Regions from separate parts of the Lentibacillus cibarius genome, predicted to be linked through region 1. Evidence: a T-box and tRNA genes for the amino acid it is inferred to sense, from the RefSeq annotation. Region 1 holds a T-box; the other holds one or more tRNA genes.
The links. The T-box of region 1 lies ahead of ileS (isoleucine--tRNA ligase). A T-box ahead of a tRNA ligase gene usually reads a tRNA of that ligase, here a tRNA-Ile.
Positions count from the first base shown of each region.

Region 2: it encodes a tRNA-Ile, which carries the amino acid that the T-box ahead of ileS (isoleucine--tRNA ligase) is inferred to sense. The anticodon was not compared.

Region 1 is NZ_VCIA01000001.1:3,338,318-3,346,140, reverse strand. Features, by position in the region: gene ileS (isoleucine--tRNA ligase) at 1-2,148, opposite strand, end outside; T-box leader at 2,246-2,469, opposite strand; gene FFL34_RS16430 (DivIVA domain-containing protein) at 2,531-3,046, opposite strand; gene FFL34_RS16425 (YlmH family RNA-binding protein) at 3,158-3,934, opposite strand; gene FFL34_RS16420 (YggT family protein) at 3,944-4,207, opposite strand; gene FFL34_RS16415 (cell division protein SepF) at 4,214-4,603, opposite strand; partial or broken gene FFL34_RS16410 (YggS family pyridoxal phosphate-dependent enzyme) at 4,669-5,342, opposite strand; gene pgeF (peptidoglycan editing factor PgeF) at 5,370-6,179, opposite strand; gene FFL34_RS16400 (YlmC/YmxH family sporulation protein) at 6,269-6,541, opposite strand; gene sigG (RNA polymerase sporulation sigma factor SigG) at 6,697-7,476, opposite strand; gene sigE (RNA polymerase sporulation sigma factor SigE) at 7,598-7,823, opposite strand, start outside.
Region 2 is NZ_VCIA01000001.1:342,923-350,745, forward strand. Features, by position in the region: gene FFL34_RS01755 (peptidoglycan D,D-transpeptidase FtsI family protein) at 1-171, opposite strand, end outside; gene FFL34_RS01760 (MFS transporter) at 242-1,513, opposite strand; gene sodA (superoxide dismutase SodA) at 1,671-2,282, opposite strand; tRNA gene FFL34_RS01770 (tRNA-Phe) at 2,569-2,641, opposite strand; tRNA gene FFL34_RS01775 (tRNA-Ser) at 2,682-2,772, opposite strand; tRNA gene FFL34_RS01780 (tRNA-Ile) at 2,781-2,857, opposite strand; tRNA gene FFL34_RS01785 (tRNA-His) at 2,875-2,950, opposite strand; tRNA gene FFL34_RS01790 (tRNA-Met) at 2,958-3,031, opposite strand; tRNA gene FFL34_RS01795 (tRNA-Asn) at 3,035-3,109, opposite strand; gene FFL34_RS01800 (Na/Pi cotransporter family protein) at 3,434-5,059, opposite strand; gene FFL34_RS01805 (hypothetical protein) at 5,292-5,624, shown strand; gene FFL34_RS01810 (hypothetical protein) at 5,641-6,042, opposite strand; gene FFL34_RS01815 (DUF2624 domain-containing protein) at 6,201-6,485, shown strand; gene FFL34_RS01820 (deoxyribonuclease IV) at 6,539-7,432, opposite strand; gene FFL34_RS01825 (DEAD/DEAH box helicase) at 7,449-7,823, opposite strand, start outside.

The DNA.
Region 1 (7,823 bases):
GCTTAAATCAACGGTACAGAAATTATGAATCTGTGAGTAAATCGGTGAAAACTCATAAACGTCATAACTGTCCCTGACATTTTTTAGCACATGTTGCAGCCGGTGCAGCATGTAACGGTCAGCTTCTTCCATTTCTGCTTCAGGCACTGCATCTCTTTCCGGGTCAAAATCAGCTAAGTTTCCGAGCATGAACCGGATGGTGTTACGGATCTTCCGGTAAGCCTCTGAAATCTGTTTGAGAATCTCCTGCGAAATACGCACATCTGCTTGATAATCAACAGATGACACCCAAAGGCGTAAAATATCCGAACCAAGCTGTTTTTGAACTTTCAACGGATCCATGACATTGCCGAGCGACTTGCTCATTTTACGTCCATTACCGTCAAGTGTAAAACCATGGCTGATAATCGTTTCGAACGGTGCCTTACCGGTCACCGCCACTGCTGTTGAGATGGAAGAATTAAACCAGCCACGATACTGATCGCTCCCTTCCAGGTAAACATCAGCGGGGCGCTTATGATCTTCCCTTCCCATCAAAACAGCCTCATGTGAGGAACCGGAGTCAAACCAGACGTCCATAATATCCGTTTCTTTTGTAAATTTGCCATTTGGGCTATGTTCGGAAGTGAACCCTTCCGGCAAAAGCTCACTTGCCTCCCACTCAAACCAAACGTTTGACCCGTGTTCAGCAAATAAATTAGAAACATGTGTAATTGTCTCATCATTGATGATTGGTGTACCATCTTCAGCGTAGAATACGGGCATTGGCACACCCCAAGTCCGCTGGCGGGAGATGCACCAGTCTTCACGATCGCGTACCATGTTATAAAGGCGTGTTTCCCCCCATGCCGGATACCAGTTGATTCGATTGATTTCATCCAGAATATCCTGACGAAAGTCTTTAATAGAAGCAAACCATTGGGACGTCGCCCGGAAAATCGTCGGTTTTTTCGTACGCCAATCATGCGGATACGAATGGGTAATGAATGTAAGCTGCAGCAACGCGCCCGCTTCGTCCAGTTTTTCAGTAATCACTTTATTTGCCTGGTCGTAAAACAGCCCTTCAAATCCAGGTGCTTCACTTGTGAAATAGCCCTTGTCATCAACCGGGGAGAGCGGTTCGATACCATATGTTCGTGACATATAGAAGTCATCCTCCCCATGTCCTGGTGCTGTATGAACACAGCCGGTACCAGCATCAGTCGTCACATGTTCACCAAGCATGACAAGGGAGTCACGATCGTAAAACGGGTGTCTAGCTACAACTTTATCTGCTTTTTCACCTTTAAACGTTTTAATAACTTCCGGGTTTTCCCACTCCAGCGTCTCTGTCAGCGTCTCCAGTAATTCATGGGCAATCACATATTTCTCACCATTCACCGCGACAACGGCATACTCCAGTTCTGGATGGAAGGCAATTCCAAGATTGGCAGGAATCGTCCATGGTGTTGTCGTCCAAATGATGATTTTCTCATCACCATCCAGGACATCTTTGCCGTCTGTCACGTCAAATGTCACATAAATGGATGGTGACCGTTTATCATGGTATTCAATTTCCGCCTCTGCCAAAGCTGACTCTGAAGAAGGTGACCAGTAAACGGGTTTCAGCCCCCGGTAAATATAGCCTTTTTTGGCCATTTCACCAAACACTTTGATTTGTGCGGCTTCATAATCTTTCGTTAGGGTGATATACGGATTTTCCCAGTCTCCACGGACACCGAGTTTTTTGAATTGATTACGCTGATTATCAAGCTGCACCATAGCATATTCGGCACACTTTTGTCTGAATTCAGGAATGCTCATCTTTTTCCGGTCAACTTTTTTCTTTTTCGTCAAAGCCGTTTCTATTGGCAACCCGTGCGTATCCCAGCCAGGAACATATGGTGCGTGATAACCGCTCATTGATTTATATCTTGTGATAAAGTCTTTCAATATTTTGTTAAGGGCGTGTCCGATATGCAAGTCGCCATTCGCATATGGAGGGCCATCATGCAGGATAAACAGTGGACGTCCTTGCGTGCGTTCCAACCCTTTTTCATAAATTCGATCGTCATCCCATTTTTGCTGACGCTCAGGTTCTTTATTTGGTAAATTCCCGCGCATCGGAAACTTAGTCTTTGGCATCAGTAATGTATCTTTATAATCCAATTTAATTTCCTCCTATTCATTTTTAAAATTCTCTTGGCAAGTATTGTTACTTATCTCACAGTCTGGCCTGTAAATAAAAAAAGTCCTCTCTATCCCAAAAAGGGACGAGAAGACTCGCGGTACCACCCTTATAAATTTAAAATTAGCGCTCATTTTAAATTCACTTGATATCTGTAACGGGAATGAACCGTCCATTTCTACTCGTATTCAAAATGGATACTCGGGAGTGATCTTCTGAAGTGCCTTGCTGTATCAGGCTTTCACCATCCCTGATTCGCTGGGCAGTGGCGGCATTCATACTGTCTCCGTCATCATAATCAATATATTCAATTGAACCTTTATGATTATGCATTATATGTAAAATTCCAAGGAACGTCAAGGTTTAAGCATTACTGTCGGCATATTCGTGTGTTTCTTCCTGCTCTTCTTCCATTTCCTCATCAAATAAATCTTCCCAATCGTTGGTATTAATCACTTCCAACTGGGCTTCCACAAGCATTCTTAGACGGGTACGAAAAACTTTTGCCTGTTTTTTCAGTTCCTCCACGTCCACTTCAATTTTACGTGATTTATTTAGCGCCTCATTTACAATCCGGTCAGCATTTTTCTCTGCTTCTTTGATAATCAGTTTCGATTCCTTCTGTGCATTTCCCTTCAATTCTTCAGCCGTTTCTTGGGCGATTAAAATGGAATTGTTCAGTGTGTTTTCGATATTGGTGAAGTGGGACAGTTTCTCGTTCAGTTGTTCAACCTGTTCCTGTAATTCTTTCTTTTCACGAATAGTCATTTCATAATCTTTAATAATCTGATCAAGAAATTCGTTGACCTCATCTTCGTCATAGCCGCGAAAACTTCGTGTGAACTCTTTGTTGTGAATGTCAAGCGGTGATAATGACACACAAACCACCTCCTTATATTTATCAGTTACAATCATCATCATATAAGTCAATTAGTGCAGCATATTATCTTTTTCGACACTAAATCCAAAAATCCTGCATCATGTGCCGAATTATTTTAATACAGCGGCAGTTATACTTATATTATCTTTCTTCGTGTACCCGTTGATACGCACTAGCTTGCTTCTGCCTTTTCCCCGCAGTGAAAGTATATCACCTTCTTCAAGGGTGAATTTTTTGTCGTCGGCAACCTTATGATTCACCTTTACCAAACCTTTTGTAATCATTTCAGCTGCATGTTTTCTGGATAATTTGTAGATGGATTTCAAAACGGTATCCAGTCGCAATGAAGACACAATATAATCGGATGGCACCCAAGTCGTTTCACTTTCTATGATTGCTGAAAGCGGCTTTTCTTCCAGGCTGATGCTCGCTTTTTTGATGGCTGTAAGATTCAACCGTATATACATAGCAATTTCATCCGTTGTGATCATTTGCACCTGTCCATCCGCCACAGTAATATCGCCCAGTTTTTTCCGTTTGACACCGAGTGATAAGAATGCGCCCATTACGTCACGGTGTGTAATGGAAATAAACTTATTATGGTAGGAAGCCTGCAATAAAGCCAAGTGGAACGAATCTTCCGTAATGGTTTCATACATTGGTGCAATCATGACCCGTTTCCGTTCGGCTGCTGGACTTCCTCCATATGTGCAGACCTGTAAATCCTCAAGACTTGTCCCGGCAAGCATGTCAACAATCTGCTGTTCCCTCGGATCCAAAAAATCAGTAAGCTTTGGCTGATACGTCATCTCCACATCCCTTATCCAAGACAAGGCATGGTCAATGAATGGCTGCTCTTCTTTTCTGAAATGCTGGTATATATCCATCGCAACCACCTAGAACCAGTTGAATAGAACCGGGACACCATACATTCTGGCAAAATAAAGAACCATAATAGCGACAATCGGGGAAAAATCAATCATGCCTAGTGGTGGTATGATCTTCCGGAATGGTTCAAGATACGGTTCGCATATTTTCGTTAAAAAACTCCCGAATGCTGATTCACGTGCCCCGGGGAACCAGGACATGAAAATATAAATAATTAGCGCAAAGCTGTACAGTTGCAATGCCCCGGACAATAAAACAAATAGTGTTCCCATACGCTGTTACCATCCTTTATAAGATTCGTCTTCTTCTGTTAATGTATTAGTTATACTTCCCGAAACATCCACATTTTCCGGTGTACATAAAAATGTCCCGGAACCAAGTTTCTGAATGTCTCCATTCACGGCATACACGGTTCCGCTTAAAAAGTCGACAATGCGTTTCGCCTGCTGGTGATCGACACGATGCAAATTAATGACTACGGCCCGTCTATTCACCACATTGTCGGCAATCTCCTGTGCTTCATTGTAATTGCGCGGCTCATATAATACAACTTTCGATGACTGCTGCTGGATACTTGTTAAATTAACAACATTTTCGCCGCTCCGTTTTTGCTCGAATCCGGACCTAGCATCAGGCATATCGTTATCTGCACCCTGGTCAACGTACATCTCTTCCTCGTCTACTGTGAAAAATGTTTTTAATTTGTTCATCACACTCATTATCTTCACCTCGCTTATTGGGGACCAACTAGTGCTGATCCAATACGGATATGTGTCGCTCCCTCTTCATCGCAATTTTATAATCATTCGTCATCCCCATTGATAAATAATTACACGGGGCATGCTGCAACTGTTCAGCCTTTACCGCCTCCCGTAATGATGCCAGCTTCCTGAAAATATTGCGCAAATAGGCTTCATCATCAATGTGCGGTGCCATCGTCATCAATCCGACAACCTGGATATTCGGATATTGTTTCAGCTCCTTAATAAAGGAGACAGCATCGTCGGCGCCAATACCATGTTTAGATTCTTCACCACTTACATTCACCTGTACAAAACAGTCAACAGGGCGAGAGGAGCGTTTATTCAATTCCTTAGCAAGTGACATTCGGTCAAGTGAGTGAATCACATCAACTTTGTCTATAATATCCTTGACCTTTCGTGATTGCAATGTACCAATGAAATGCCATGATGCATCATCTTGTATGTATTCATATTTCTCTAGAAAGCCTTCCAGTCGATTTTCGCCAAGATTCGCGATCCCGGCGTTTATCGCTTCTTTTGCTCGCTCTATTGTAACATATTTCGTAACACCTATTACCGTTATTTCTGCAGGATTTCTGCCGCTGTTTTCACACGCTTGCCTAATATTTTGATTAATGCGTTCCAAATTAGTTGCTACATCCATTTTAACCCATTGCCCTCCCCTTGATAATCAATTTTCAAATCCAATATAACCTAACATCCTCCCCGTTTTGCCATTATCTCGGCGATGCGAGAAAAATAGTGACTCATCACGGAATGTGCAATAATCTGTCATATCTATATTACGACGTAAGACACCATGATGTAAAAGGATTTCTGAATTTAATTGTTTTAAATCGAGTAAAAAACGGCCATTGGCTTTGGGAGTAACGACTTTTTTGTGAAAATCACGTGGAATATACCGGATTACATGTTCATCAACCTCGTAAAACTCACCGGAAATACTAGGTCCTATCGTCACATATAAATTTTCAGTGTTTGTACCCACAACCTTAAACGCTTCAATCATGTTTTCACCTATGCCGTTAACGGTACCTTTCCAGCCCGCATGCGCGATGCCGATATATCTAGATACGGGGTCAAGGAAAAAGATAGGGACACAGTCTGCAAAAAAAGCGGTACACAATAAACCGTTAACATTTGTAATCAGTCCATCAGTACATGCTAGTGAATGTTCATAGGCTGTTGCCCCCTTTCCTTTATCCTCAATGGTTACCGTATGCACATTTGTACTGTGTGTCTGTTCTCCCGATACCCATGTTGATAACGGAAAACCGATTGATTCACCAAGCTTTTTTCTATTGGTGAGCACATCTCTTTTACTATCGGATACATGGAGACCGAGGTTTAGCGAATGAAAAGGATCAGCACTAACACCTTCCTTTCTCGTTGTAAAACCAGCTTTTAATCCCGGGCTCATTGCCTGCCATTTGTTTAATGTCAATATGGATTCAGTCAGTGGCTGGAATGGTTCAGTCATAAAGGTACCTCCTGCTCTTTTCTTCCTTCATTCTACCACACTTGAACGTTACAGGCAGTCAATCCTGTCTGCTGATACTTCTATCAATGTCAATAATGGATATGCTGCTCCGGGTAAAGAGAAGGTGTTTTTACATCACGCACCAAAATGATATCTGATCCGATTACTTCTATATGATTCCATGGGATAATCAATTCGTCTGTTTTACCGAAAAAGCCTGCCTTTTTATCTTTAACATAAATAACAATCGCCTTAATCCTTCCACTATCACCGTCTATTTCCAAATCGGCAATATGTCCTAGCCGTCTGCCATCATCCCGAACGATAACTTCTTTTATTTGCAACTCCGATAATGTTATCACTTGAACTCACCTGCCTTATTCCCATCATATGCAGGATAAGGCCGAAAATATTATTACAGCATAACACCATATAAAAATCGGCGCCGTTTAATAGCTGGCGCCGATTGTACTGTTAGTTATTTTATTTTGGTCAATAAGTGCGGCAAGCACAATATTTATTCAAACATTTCTTTATTCATCTGATGAATTGCCGCTTTTTCAAGACGGGAGACTTGTGCCTGAGATATGCCAATTTCATCTGCCACTTCCATTTGGGTCATGCCTTGAAAGAAGCGTTTATTTAATATAGATTTTTCCCGTTCTTCTAATTGATACATTCCTTCTTTAAGTGACAGCTTGTCAGCCCACGAAGAATCCGTTTCTTTTTCATCACTCAACTGGTCCATGACATAAATCGGATCTCCGCCATCATTATAAATTGGTTCAAATAAGGATACTGGATCCTGTATAGCGTCAAGCGCAAATACAATATCCGAGTGTGGTACACCCATTTTTTCGGCAATCTCCATTGCTGTCGGTTCTTTTGAAGTCTCATTAATTAGTTGTTCTCGAACCTGAAGTGCTTTATAGGCAGTATCTCGTAATGACCGTGACACTCTGATTGGATTATTGTCACGTAAATATCGTCTAATCTCGCCTATAATCATTGGAACAGCATACGTGGAAAACCGTACATTATGTCCTAAATCAAAATTATCGATTGATTTCAAAAGTCCAATACAGCCTATTTGAAATAAATCATCACCGTATTCACCACGGTTATTAAATCGCTGAATAACACTCAATACAAGCCGCAAATTGCCATTAACCAGTTCTTCGCGTGCTTGTAAATCACCTTCATGCATTCGTTTAAATAATGCTCGCATTTCATCGTTTTTTAGTACTGGTAAAGTTGACGTATCAACTCCGCAAATCTCAACTTTATGTTTTGTCATATTCTACCCTCCCGGTTGGAGATGCTGTTCATGGACAGTATCTCCCCATAGGAGGGTTTTTATGCAGGCACTTCTCGGTTACAGCTTGTCTGGAACCGGCTTGACTTCACGCGAGCGTACGTCAGACCATTTTATTAAATTCTTTTTGCAGCCGGCGGATGATTTTCTTCTCTAGTCGGGAAATGTATGATTGGGAGATACCTAGCATATCGGCTACATCTTTTTGTGTCTTTTCTTCCTCACCGGCCAGACCAAATCGCAATTCCATAATTTGCTTTTCCCGCGGATTCAACTGAGAAAGCGCGTCTTTTAGGAGATGTTTATCAACCTTTGTTTCCATATCTCTC
Region 2 (7,823 bases), 3.0 Mb from region 1:
CGAATAATCATTTGATGTACGATCAATTTCCGCTTGAAACGTTTCCCCATTTAAAATCTGGACGACACCAAGTTGTAACACTAGCAGTGAAAACAATAAAAAAACGGCAAAAAATAGTATATTTAAACGAAAGGGCACTTGCGCCTTCTTTTTTTTCTTTTTATTAGCCATATCCGTCTCCCTCGCCCTGGAAAATGTATATGCCCATTATATCACTTTTACTGCTTGTTTCTAACAAGTATCACCGATTTTTTTCATCAGTCACAGGCTCTTTTGTTATGGATTCTTTTTTTCCGCTCGCGCCAAGATAAATATCTTTAACAAACAGATAAATCACGATATGACCTAGTCCGAAGAAAGCGAGCAAATACGGGATGATCACCTCTGCGGAAAATAACGTTATTGCAATCACAAACACCACAATTGCTGTGACCCGTCCAATATTGGCAAATACTTCACGAACAACGATATACTCAACCCGAAGTTCTTTTGCTTTCCACGCCTTTCCAATCACATCAAAGGTCATTGAAAAATATGGAACGTTAACGATCGGATAAGCAAGCCCAATAAGCCCCGCATAAATCATAAGTTTGGTATAACTGACATCAAATAAAATAATATAAATGGAAAAATACAGGATGAGTGCACCTGTAAGAATAAACTTTTTCCGCATAGAGGATTTTATCCATCTGGTTACGATAAAATAAAGCACAAATGATAAACCCGACAGGAGCAGGTTAAACATACCAAGCGAAAATTCACTGCCGGTTGCAACAAACACCCATATGGTAATGACAAAAAGAAAAATCCCTTCCCGAAGACCTTGTGCAATGTGAGCATTCAGGATTTTTCGCCAGTTCTTATTATGATTCCACTCTCCCAAGACACGCCTGAAATGAAACCGTCCTTCTGCCTGACGACGTTTCAAGAAAAAGCTGCAGACAACAGCAGCAATAAACAGACAAAAAGAGACAGTGAAAATAACTGTATATCCAATCGTCTCTTCCATTTTCGCGATTATTGTACCCGCAAGTATAGGACCAATCATACCGGCGAAAGACTGTAGAACTCCTAGAAATCCATTAAAAAAGTCTCTCGACTCGGGTTCGGTAATTTCAAATGTAAGCACATTGAATGCCAGCCAATAAAATCCAAATCCAATTCCCAATACACTGCCAAGCAAAAAATTATATGTTGCTGCGTTCTCAGCAATAAACAAGACACTCAAAAAGAACAGAGATAAACATATTACCCCTAAACGAAGTACGATAACACGGTCAACTTTTTTGGCAATCTTCCCAGCTAAAATGAATGTGATTGGTTGGAAAAGATAAATGCCTAAGTTATAAAAAGCGATAGTGCTGTAATCTCCCGCTTGACGCCATAAATACACATTAACAAAGGTATTGGAAAGAAAAATACTTAGCGAGTACAGGCCACCTATAACTAGCAGCAAAATAAGATCCCGATTAATATCCATTTTTCCCGTGAAAGCTTGTAAAGTCTTGTGCATAATCCACTGCTCCTTTTTTGTTCAGTTATAGTTTGAACAAATGAAAGCATGGTTATGTAATGACGGATATTTTAGAAAACGGCGTTAATCGAATGCTGTTATTTAATTGAACATAAAAAAACACGGGCACTTAGCCCGTGTTTTTTAGAGAGTGTATTTACTTTGCTTCGTTATAATTTTTAGCAACCTCATCCCAGTTAACTACATTCCAAAATGCTGAAACGTACTCAGGACGGCGATTTTGATATTTGAGATAGTATGCATGCTCCCAAACATCAAGGCCTAGAATTGGTGTTTTACCATCCATGATTGGATTATCCTGATTTGGTGTGCTTGTGATTTCAAGTTCACCATTGTTGACAACAAGCCATGCCCAACCGGAACCAAAACGTCCTTTAGCAGCTGTCTCAAATGCTTCCTTGAATTTATCAAAGCTTCCAAACTTTTCATTAATCTTATCAGCTAATTCACCAGTTGGTTCACCGCCGCCGTTTGGTGACATGACTTTCCAGAACAGGCTATGATTGGCATGTCCTCCACCATTGTTACGGACAGCCGTTCGGATATCTTCCGGTACAGCATCAAGATTACTGATTAAGTCTTCAAGTGACTTGTTCTGAAGATCAGCATTGCCCTCCAGCGCAGCATTCAGCTTCGTTACGTAAGTATTATGATGCTTTGTGTGGTGAATATTCATAGTTTCTTTGTCAATAGTAGGTTCTAAAGCATCGTATGCATATGGCAGTTCAGGTAATTCAAATGTAGCCATTGTATATAACCTCCCTTAAATCTTTATTAAAAAGATTGAAGAATCAACCTTTTAATTTTACCGTACCAAAGCCTAGTTACACTTGCAAACAATATGCACTTTTACACCATGTATATGTTATCGGACGTAGGTGAAGGAAATTGCGCTAGTCGCTAGCATGCTAAGTTCGGCACGTCCTATACGTTGGAGCTGGACGTGGCTTAACCTTGCAAGTAAAAGTTATATCGCTAAATTTTATAGTTTCTTATCTTTTAAAAAAACAAGCATTTAAGCTTGTTTAAAAAGATGGCTCGGGACGGAATCGAACCGCCGACACACGGATTTTCAGTCCGTTGCTCTACCGACTGAGCTACCGAGCCGTTTCAGGTATTTACTTTTTATTGCGCTGTTAAATATGTATGGAGGAGGTAGAGGGATTCGAACCCCCGCGCGGTTTGACCCGCCTGTCGGTTTTCAAGACCGATCCCTTCAGCCACTTGGGTATACCTCCGAGTAGAATGGTGGACCCTGCAGGATTCGAACCTGCGACCGATCGGTTATGAGCCGATAGCTCTGACCAGCTGAGCTAAGGGTCCTATTTAATTATAATTTATGGGGCGACCGGTGGGGATCGAACCCACGAGTGCCGGAGCCACAATCCGGTGCGTTAACCACTTCGCCACGGCCGCCATAAAGTAGCGGTGGAGGGATTCGAACCCACGACCTCACGGGTATGAACCGTACGCTCTCGCCAGCTGAGCTACACCGCCATATGGCTCCACAGGCAGGATTCGAACCTGCGACCGATCGGTTAACAGCCGATAGCTCTACCACTGAGCTACTGTGGAATGAAATAATATCTTACATGATGATTTTCATTTTACTTTTATTAGCGACGAAATATAATTTACCATGTCCGACAAAATATGTCAATAAGTTTATTAATAAAATTTTATTGTCGTGGTAAATACGAAAAAGTAAACAAGCAACATTCATTACTATAGCATGTTCAACACTCAATTTCAATAGTAGAATTATATTCATGTGAAAAACATACTAAAAACTTCAATAGTGAAGCTTTTTACCGCTCATATATGGGATGAAAAATATCGGCAGCTGTATATCCACAGTACCGATATTTACATCCATACCATCAAGTTGAGCGAGGTTATTTACTCATAAAGAACTGCTTCTGAAATGTTTACCGCGTGGTCACCAATACGTTCCAGGTTACTGATGATGTCCACAAAGACAATCCCTGCCGATCCAGTGCACAATCCTTCATTCATACGAATAATATGTTTTTTCCGGAATTCGCGTTCCATTTTATCTATCTGATTTTCCTTTTGTACGACAGCCAGCGCCTTTTCGCGATCATGTTCATCCAATACCTCAACTGACTGCTTAACAGTCATAATGGTCAAATCAAACATATTGTTAAGGTCTTCCTGTGCCTGCTCGGTCAAATTAACTTTATTAGATATTTTGTAATCGATCAATTCAATAATATTTTCAAAATGGTCACCAATACGCTCGATATCACGAACAGAATCCATCAGAAGCGTATGTTTGGCGCTATCGAGTTCAGACATAGATTCCCCGGAAAGTTCAACTAAATAATCCGTTATTCGACGGTCTAGATTATTTAGTGCGCCTTCAATTTGCATACTCATTTCCGAATGTTTCTGGTTTCTGGTTGTTAAATATAAATTAGTTTCTTCTAGACCTTTATATGAATATTCACCCATACGTATGATTTCTGCTTTAGCCTGATCCAGTGCCAATGTAGCTGATTGTTGGATGAATATCGGATCCAAATGTTTTGGTTTATACTCCACAATAGTGTCGTCCCCAGGTATGATTTTTGTAACCGCCCATGCCAATGCCCCAATAAAAGGAAATTGAATAATGAGATTTAAAAGGTTAAAACTGCCGTGTGCAAATGCAATAGTCATCTCTGGATTCAATTCTAATGATGATTGCAATAAATCAACATAATTTGTAAAAAAGCCTAATAGTAACAGAATAACAGTGGTGCCCGCTAAATTGAATATCACATGAACATAAGCTGCTCTTTTAGCCGCAACACTTGCCCCAATTGACGCAAGAACCGCCGTAATAGTCGTACCAATATTATCACCGAATAATACGGGTAATGCAGCTTTCAATTCAATTGCCCCTTCAGAAAATAATCCTTGTAGAATACCGATTGTAGCACTGGAACTTTGAACAATGAATGTGAACAATGTACCGATGACAACACCCAACACTGAATGCTCACTCATTTTCAGCGTAAGCTCCTGAAACGCTTCAAGACTTCTTAATGGTGCCATCCCACTACTCATCAACTTCAATCCAAAGAACAGAGCTCCAAACCCGAAGATAGCTTGTCCAATATTGTTGACTTTCTGGCTTTTAAAGAAAAATAACAAAAAGCTACCAATAGCTAATATGGGTAGTGCGTATTCACCCAGGTCAATTCCGATAATGAAGGCAGTTACTGTTGTGCCGACATTGGCACCCATAATAACACCTATGGCTTGCCGAAGTGTCATAAAACCTGCGTTAACAAGTCCAACAGTCAAAACCGTCGTGCCAGAACTACTTTGGATAAGAATAGTTACAATAATTCCCGCCAATACGCCAAAAAAAGGATTACTAGTCGTTTTGTCAAGTATTTCCCGCAGCCGATCACCGGCAGACTTCTGCAGTCCTTCCCCCATATATTTTATACCAAGCAGGAAGATTCCCAGTCCGCCAATAAATTCGAACAGCAGTTTTTGTACATCAATATCCAAAAAAACGCCACCCTTTCGTGTTGAAAGTTGTCACATACCTTCCCTATTATTAATGTATTCGACACATTTTGTAAAGGACATCAGCGAAAATTTAACAATAAGTTTACATTCGACTTTTTCTTACAAGGACTTTTTTAAATCGATTTATCCTTTAATTTACAATAAGTAATAAAAAATTGAATAACCAATAAATATCATACAAAGGCATTGTTTTATAAAGGGATGAGTTACGATGAAGCGATTTGGACTATACATTTTTATTATATTATTTTGTGTAAGCATTTATAAAGACTTAACAATAGGAATAATACCCGACAACACATCGATGAACCAGAACATCGGAAACAAGATGGAGGAAGAAAAGCTTACTGGAATTAGCATGAAGGTAGATAAAGGAGACACCATATTATCTGTTGTTGAAGAAATAAATGACCACCTCGGAAATAAACTCGATATCTCAGAAATTATGGCTGATTTTAAAACACTAAACCCAAAGGCTGATCCCATTAAAATTCAACCTGGTGAGTCTTATTATTTCCCGGTGTATAAAAAAGGAGCTGAATAAATCAGCTCCTTATCGTTTACACATAAGGCAAGACAAATAAACGGATAAGAATTGAAATGGCACCGGCAATAATCGCGGTATTACCTAGTGTTTCAGCACCTCTGTTTCTAGAGATAAAGCCAAGAATAATCCCTGCACCACCAAGGATAATTGGCATTAGAAAATAGGAAATGATGGATGATGCAATACCTATCCAGCCAAAAATACTGGTTGCATCAGCATCATCATCCGTATCCGATATATCCATATCATCGGCAGTCATTTCTGCAGCAAACTCTTCATCCCGTTCACTTTGAACCGTTTCAATATCCGGTTCATTACCATTAAAATTTGTTGCCACCATATCTTCAGTATCCGGACGTTCTTCAATTTTTGGACCGTTTTCAGAACTTGTTATTCGGCGATTTTTTTCATCCATCGGTAAGACCCCTCTTTCCTTGATGAGGTGCAGGTATAGTTTATGGATAGTTGCAGCATATCATACTGGTACTTGCTGTAAAATAAATCGCCAAACTTGTAAATTTTTTAGAACAATTGCATATAGTAAAGCAGAACATTTTATAGGGAGCAGATGATATGTCAGCGTTCATAAAACAATTAGTAACCAACAAATTAAAGCAGCTATCATCGGATGAGCTGCTTTACTATGCACATGAATATAATTTTTCCATTACGCGTAAACAGGCAAATGCCATTACTACTTATTTACAATCGCATTCCATCGATCCGTTCAGCTCAGACGATCGGTCAAAAATGTTCCGGGAACTTGCACGGATAACAGACAGGGATACAGCAAATAAAGCACAGCTGTTATTTCAGGAAACGATTAAAGCTTACGGCCTGGAATATTTATTTAATTAGGTTTAAATAGGCAGGGATAACGTAACATCGTTATTCCTGCTATTCCTGCATTTTTATTGGCTAATTATTTTTTCTTTTAAATCCGGATCAAATGTGCCATTACGAATCATGTCAATTTCAAATTTGTATGGCGGTTTTTTACTTTTCTTATCCTCACCTACAAACGGCGTTTCAAGTATTTTAGGCAGTTTCTCCAACTGCGGATGATTGATAACATGGAGTAATGCCTTATACCCAATGTGACCAAACCCTATATTTTCATGTCGGTCTTTATGTGCACCTTGCTCGTTCTTACTATCATTGACATGAATCACTTTAAGACGGTCCACTCCAATAATCCGGTCAAACTCCTCAAGAACACCATCAAAATCGTTAACAACATCATATCCCGCATCATGGATATGACATGTATCAAGGCAAATGGAAAGTTTCTCGTTTTGTGTTACGCCATCAATAATTTTGGCGAGTTCGTCAAATGTACGGCCAATTTCAGATCCCTTGCCAGCCATTGTTTCCAGCGCTATCTGAACTTCCTGATTTTTATCAAGTACTTCATTTAATCCTTCAATAATTTTCGGTATACCTTTTTCGGTTCCTTGTCCGACATGTGCACCGGGATGAAGGACAATCTGTTCGGCACCTATAGCTGATGTGCGGTCAATCTCATTCCGTAAAAAATCTACGCCTAATGCAAATGTTTCATTCTTGACCGTATTACCTATGTTAATGATATACGGTGCGTGAACGACAACATCCGTGATTCCATTTTCTTTCATATGCTGTCTTCCAGCCTCAATGTTTAATTCCTCAATCGGTTTCCTTCTTGTGTTCTGCGGTGCACCGGTATAAATCATGAACACGTTAGAACCGTATGAAACCGCCTGCTCACTTGAGCCTTGCAGCATTTTCTTTCCACTCATGGATACGTGTGATCCGATTTTTAACATATCCTCACCCCAAGTCTTATTTCCGTTTATTATTTGATTGTTTCTTCATCTGTCTTTTTATTTTTTCCTGTTGCTGTTTCATTTTTTTCTTATATCCTGGTTTCACCTTTTTCCGCTTTTTCACCTGTTTCCATGCCATGTAATCGTCGTTCTGATTAGCCGTCTTGTCCTTTTTGCGCTCATCACGGAATTTCATTTGTTTCCACTCGCCATTTTTTATATCCCAAAAAGTAACCGCGATCCCCTTTTGCTTTAGTTTATCAATAAATCGCGCATCTTCATCCCTATACAGACTAATGACTGTTCCTTCCATACCGGCACGCGCGGTCCGTCCCGCACGGTGTAAATAAAAGTTCGTTTCTTTCGGTAATTGTGCGTTTATAACATGACT